Regions from separate parts of the Microbacterium sp. FG3 genome, predicted to be linked through region 2. Evidence: predicted binding sites of a transcription regulator. Region 2 holds the regulator's gene; the other holds the start of a gene.
What was found. Region 2 encodes HrcA, which represses chaperone genes, less so after heat shock. Its sites were predicted from a motif close to TTNGCACTCGNNNNNNNCGAGTGCNAA; they were not measured.
Positions count from the first base shown of each region.

Region 1: the regulator HrcA is predicted to act here: its motif matches at 1,377-1,403, upstream of ACODR5_RS03210 (Hsp20/alpha crystallin family protein).

Region 1 is NZ_JBMDJT010000005.1:86,270-89,472, reverse strand. It holds gene ACODR5_RS03220 (DNA glycosylase AlkZ-like family protein) at 1-121, opposite strand, end outside; gene ACODR5_RS03215 (hypothetical protein) at 206-1,348, shown strand; gene ACODR5_RS03210 (Hsp20/alpha crystallin family protein) at 1,474-1,893, shown strand; gene ACODR5_RS03205 (MmyB family transcriptional regulator) at 2,046-2,567, opposite strand; gene ACODR5_RS03200 (MFS transporter) at 2,797-3,203, opposite strand, start outside.
Region 2 is NZ_JBMDJT010000031.1:24,933-28,135, forward strand. It holds gene dnaJ (molecular chaperone DnaJ) at 1-639, opposite strand, end outside; gene hrcA (heat-inducible transcriptional repressor HrcA) at 691-1,731, opposite strand; gene hemW (radical SAM family heme chaperone HemW) at 1,800-3,017, opposite strand; gene ACODR5_RS10455 (DUF1990 domain-containing protein) at 3,052-3,203, opposite strand, start outside.

The DNA.
Region 1 (3,203 bases), on a different contig from region 2:
GATCGATCTGCACGCCCGCGAGCTGATCCATGACCTCGAGCAGCGACTGCGGCCGGTACGCGTCGAGGAACTGCGCGCGCACCGCGATGCGCCGCGCCTCCTGCCCGCTCAGCGTCAGCATGCCCCGATCGTGCCACCCCGGGCGCCGACGCAGAAGGCGCGGATCCGCCCGCGGCGCGCGGGCCGGCTGTCGTACGGTGGCAGGGTGAGCCAGCCGTCGCCCTCCGCCTATCGCTTCGACGCGCGGCCGCTCGTCGATCCCGTGGACCGCGCCGCCGTGAAGGCGTGGCGGGCGCAGCAGCGCGCGAACGGCGTCGGCACGGGCCAGGGCTGCCTCGTCGCCGGCATGATCGCGTTCGCGTCGGTCTTCCTCGTCGTCGGGCTGGCGATGCTGCCGCTGATCGGGGGCGCCTTCTCCGGGGACCGGCCGTCGCCGGCGTTCGTGCTCGTGCCGCTGCTGTTCCTCGCCGTGCCGATCATCATGATCGTCGCCGTCGTGCGCGGCGCGATCGGCTCCCCCGAGGCCGCATACCGGCTCGACCACTTCGCCCGCGCCAACGGAATGCGCTACCTGCCCCGAGCCGAGGATCCGCGCCTTCCCGGCATGATCTTCAACCGCGGCAACTCGCGCCAGGCCACCGGCCGGGTGCGCGGCGAGCACCCGCGCTTCGTCGAGTTCGGCAACTACCGCTACACGACCGGATCGGGCAAGAACCGCACCACGCACCGCTGGGGCTACGTGGCGATCCACCTCGACGCCCCGCTGCCGCACATCGTGCTCGACGCGCTCGGCAACAACAGCGTGTTCGGCTCCAACCTGCCCACGACCTTCGACCGCGATCAGCGCCTGAGCCTGGAGGGCGACTTCGACCGCCACTTCGCGCTGTACTGCCCGCAGGGCTACGAGCGCGACGCGCTGTACCTGTTCACGCCCGACATCATGGCGCGGTTCATCGACCACGCCGGGCAGCTCGACGTCGAGATCGTCGACGACTGGCTCTTCCTCTACACCCGACGGAACGTCTCGACGCTCGATCCGCGCACCTGGGCATGGCTGTTCTCGGTGGTCGCGGCCCTCATGGACAAGCTCGCTCAGTGGGGTCGGTGGCGGGACGAGCGGCTCGCGGCGGGGGCCGACCCGTCCGCCGCCGTCGCCCGCGCCGCCGTCGCCCCCGGAGAGACCCTGCCCTTCGGCGACGAGGCCGTCGTCGCGCCGCCGGCGCCGGCACCCGGCGTCGCCGAGCCCGGGCGGCGTCTGAAGAAGGGATGGTCGTCGGCGGGTGTCGTGGTCGCGCTCCTCGCGATCGCGTGGTTCGCCCTCAACGTGATCGGCATCTTCGGCCGCTGAGCCGCGCAGCTTCGAGATCGCTGTGAAGTTGGCACTCTCACCCCGAGAGTGCTAATAATCGAAGTGAGTCGATCCGACTCGATTCTGTGAGGTGAACAGCGCCAGACAGAAGGAGGACGATCACCATGGCGATGTTCTTCGATCCGTTCCGCGAGCTGGACCGCGTCGCCCAGCAGATGCTCGACCGTCAGGGGCCGCGGCTGATGCCGATGGACCTGTACCGCGACGGCGATCACTACGTTCTCAGCGCCGACCTGCCGGGGATCGATCCCGGCAGCGTGGACATCGACGTCGACGGTCAGGTGCTCACGATCCGCGCCGAGCGGACCGTGCGCAGCGACGAGGGCGTCTCGTGGATCACCCGCGAGCGTGCCTCGGGCACCTTCCTGCGTCAGCTGAATCTCGGCCAGGGCATCGACACCGAGGCGATCTCGGCCCGGTACGAGAACGGCGTGCTCAGCGTGCTCATCCCGATCAGCGAGAAGGCCAAGCCCCGCAAGATCGAGATCCAGCACGGCAGCGACGCCCCGGCGATCGCGGCCTGATCGCACGCCGGAAACCCCCACGCGAGGAGGGGCGGCATCCCCCGGGTGCCGCCCCTCCTTCGCGCGCTCGCGTGTCCGACCATCCTCCGGGGCGCGGCCGCGTGGTGATCCGCCGCGCGCAGCGTGCCCCGGCCTGAGCGCCCGCGCCGGGATCAGTGCACCGCGCGGGGCGCGAGGGTCGAGAGCAGGGCGAGCTTGTCGTGGCTCTCGCTGCCGGGCGCGGCCGTGTAGACGAGGAGCGACTGCGACGAGAACGGATCGACGAGGTTCTGGCAGGTCAGCTCCATGGCGCCGAGCGCGGGGTGCACGAACCGCTTGGTCTCGCCCGGGCGCAGGCCGACCTCGTGCCGTTCCCAGACCTCGCGGAACTCCGCGCTGCGCGCGAGCAGCAGCTCGGCCAGGCGCGCGGCGCGCGAGGCGGGGCCGCGGCGCGAGACGACCTCGCGCAGCCCCGAGGCCCACAGCCGCGACAGGAAGGCATGGTCCTCGGGCGCGTACAGGGCGCGGGAGGCGGGATCGCTGAACCAGCGGAAGCCGATGCTGCGCTCGGGACCGGTGAAGCGCATCAGGTCGCCGGTGAGGGCGACCCCGAGCGGCCCCGGCGACGCGGATCCACCCGACAGCGCCCACAGGGTCGATGAGGCGGAACGCAGCCGCCCACCTCCTGTGAGCACGCCAACCTGGGCGATCGCGACGAGGGCGATCGCGCTCGTCGAACGCCTCGCGCAGCGGTGGGATCCACCCAGCGCTGTCGTGCAGCACTTACACGGCAGGCGCGATGGAATCGGCATCGGGACGGATCGACATGCCGCCATCCTCTCCAATCTCCGCCTGGGCCGCCGTCGAAGATGACGCCGCGTCACGGGCGCGGGTACGGCCGGTACCCGCGCCCGTCACAGCGATTCAGATGTCGGCGAGGTCCTTATCGCGCGCGTCGCGGATTGAGGCGGAGCCGCCCACTATCAGCAGACCGCCCAGCGCGATGATCACGGCCGGCGTGTACTCGTACGGCAGGACTCCGTCCATCCAGACCATGTAGTACGCGTAGAACGCGGGAACGATGCTCGGGATGGCGTAAGCGATCCCATACCCGGTGGCACGGATGTGCGTAGGGAACAGCTCGATGAGGAACGCCGTGATTGTGGCCCAGATCAGGAACCCAGAGATGAGCATCAGCACCGCACTGACCGCCATCAGCGCCGTGCCGACGGTCGCGACCGCGAGCACCATCCCGCCGGTGCCCAGGATCAGGATCACTGTGCCGATCGCGAGGATCACCCTGCGACGCCCGAGGCGCTGGCTCAGATGTC
Region 2 (3,203 bases):
GGCGGGGATGTCGACCGAGACGGTGCGGCGGGCGCGGACGCGGCCGTGGCCGTGGCACGTGGGGCACGGCGCGGGGATGACCGTGCCGTAGCCCTGGCACGATCCGCACGGCTGCGTCGTGACCATGTTGCCGAGCAGGCTGCGCACCTGCGTGCGCACCTGGCCCGATCCGCCGCACACGTCGCAGCGCTCGGGATGCGTGCCCGGCTGGCAGCACGAGCCCTGGCAGGTCTCGCACAGCACGGCGGTGTCGACCTCGATGTCGCGGTGCGCGCCGAAGACGACGTCGCCCAGGTCGAGCGTGAGGCGCACGAGCGCGTCCTCGCCCCGCTGGCGCCGGTCGCGAGGGCGCCCGGCCCTGCCGCCCGCCGACCCGAAGAAGGTCTCGAAGATGTCGCCGAACCCGCCGAAACCGCCGCCGCCGAACGGCGACTCGTCGCCGCCCATGTCGTAGCGCCGGCGCTGCTCCGGATCGCTCAGCACGTCGTAGGCGTGCGTGACCGCCTTGAACTTCTCGGCCGCGTCCGGGCTCGGGTTGACGTCGGGGTGCAGCTGACGCGCCAGCTTGCGGTAGGCGCGCTTGATCTCCTCGTCGCTCGCCTCGCGTGAGACGCCCAGAACCTCGTAGTGGTCTGCCACAGTCGCCTTTCCGGGACCGCCCGAGCGGTCCGTCGCCGTGTCCGTCGCGCCTCAGCGGCGCGCGGCATCCTCGTCCAGCAGCCTCGTCAGGTAGCGGGCGACCGCCCGCGCCGCCGACAGGTTGCTGGGATAGTCCATGCGGGTCGGCCCCATCACGCCCACGCGGGCCGTGCCGATCCGCGAGTCGTAGTCGCTCGCCACGATCGAGGCGTCGCCCAGGCCGAACGGCGCGTTCTCGCGCCCGATGCTCGCCGCCAGGCCCTGGTCGTCGGGCTGCATCTCCGACATCAGCCGCAGCAGGGTGACCTGCTCCTCGATCGCCTCCAGCAGCGGGTGGATGCTGCCGCGGAAGTCCTGCTCGCGGCGCGCGAGCGTGGCCGCCCCCGCCATGACGAGCCGGTTCTGGCGGAACTCCGCCAGCTCCTCCGCGATCACCCGCGCGAGTTCGCGCAGCGTGCCGGCCAGGCGGTCCGCGGGGTCCGCGGAGCCCTCGAGCACCGCGGCGACGCGCTCCGAGCCCTCGCCGACCGAGCGCCCGGTGACGAGGGTGGCGAGCTGCGCGCGCAGCAGCGCCACGTCGGCGTCCTCGAGCGCGGCCGGCACGACGACGATGCGCTGCGAGACGCGCCCCGTGTCGGTGACGAGGATCACGAGCAGCCGCGAGGGCTCGAGCGCCACGAGCTCGAGGTGCGTCACGTTCGCGCGGGCGAACGACGGGTACTGCACGAGCGCGACCTGGCCGGTCAGCTGCGTGAGCAGGCGCACGGTGCGCGCGAGGAGGTCGTCGAGGTCCTGCGGATCGGCGAGGAACGTCGAGATGGCGGCGCGCTGCGCCGGCGTGAGGGGGCGGATCTCGGCGAGGTGGTCGACGAACACGCGGTACCCCTTGTCGGTGGGCACGCGCCCGGAGGACGTGTGCGGCGCCGTGATGAGGTCCTCGTCCTCGAGCATCGCCATGTCGTTGCGGATCGTCGCGGCCGAGACGTCGAAGGCGTGGCGCTCGACGATCGCCTTGCTGCCCACCGGCTCGTGCGTGTCCACGTAGTCCTGCACGATGGCGCGGAGCACCTGCAGGCCTCGTTCGGTGACCATCGCGCTCCCTTCTGGCACTCGATCCTGACGAGTGCCAATTCTAGCCGCTCGGGCGGGGAACCGGCGGCTCAGTCGGTCAGCGCGCGCACCACGGCATCGGCCAGCAGCCGCCCCTTGAGCGTCAGCACGATGCGCCCGCGGAGGGCGGCGGGACCCTCGACGAGCTCGTCGGCGATCAGCCCCGCCACGGCCTCGCGCCGCACGGCGGGCACCGTGGCCAGCTCCAGTCCCTCGCGGATGCGGCTCTCCAGCAGCACCCGCTCGAGCAGGCGCGCCGCCTCGTCCGGCCGCTCGCGAGCCGCCGCCGGGGACTCCCCGCCGGCGAGCCGCTGCGCGTACGCGGCGGGGTGCTTCACGTTCCACCAGCGCAGGCCGGCGACGTGGCTGTGCGCGCCCGGACCGAAGCCCCACCAGTCCTGCCCACGCCAGTAGTTCAGGTTGTGCCGCGAGCGGTGCTCCGGCCCGCGCGACCAGTTCGACACCTCGTACCAGTCGAAGCCGGCCGCCGCGAGGCGGGCGTCCGCGAGCTCGTACATGTCGGCCTGCACGTCGCCGTCCGGCTCCGGCACCTCGGCGCGCGCGATCTGCCTGGCGAGCTTCGTGCCCTCCTCGATGATGAGCGCGTAGGCCGAGACGTGGTCGGGCTCGAGCGCCAGCGCCGCGTCGAGCGATGCCGACCAGTCGCCCAGGGTCTCCCCCGGCGCGCCGTAGATCAGGTCGACGCTCACGTCGAGGCCCGCGCCGCGCGCGGCGGCCACCGCCGTGCCCACGTTGGCGGGCGTGTGCGTGCGGTCGAGCGCCGCGAGCACGCGCGGCACGGCCGACTGCATGCCGATCGACATGCGGGTGACGCCGGCAGCGGCGAGCTCGTGCGCGACGGCGTCGGTGACGGTGTCGGGATTGGCCTCCACGGTGACCTCGGCCCCCGGCTGCAGCCCGAACGCCTCGCGCACCGCGGCCAGCATCCTGGCCAGGTCGCCGGCCGGCAGCAGCGTGGGCGTGCCGCCGCCGAAGAACACCGTGCTGGCCGGACGCATCGCGCCCGCGCCGCCGAGCACGCCCTCGGCGAGCTCGACCTCGCGGATCAGCGTGTCGGCGTACATGTCCTGCCGTGCCCCGCGCAGCTCGGTCGCCGTGTAGGTGTTGAAGTCGCAGTAGCCGCAGCGCACGCGGCAGAACGGCACGTGCAGGTACACCCCGAGCTCCGCCTCGCGGTCGACGGGGAGGTCGGCGGGCAGCGCTCCGTCGACGGGTGCGGGGTCGCCCAGGGGCAGCGCCGCGCCCATCAGGTGCGCGCCGCCTTCGATGTCGGCCCGCGCATCAGGACGGCGTCGCGAACAGCGGCGAGATCGCGCGCAGGTAGCGGTCGAAGAGCGCGCGGCGACGGCGGCGGATCAGGCCGGGGAACAGCCGGCCCAGCGGCCGCGTGGGGCGGTCGAAGGCGCGCACCGTGAACCACACCTCGTCGTTCT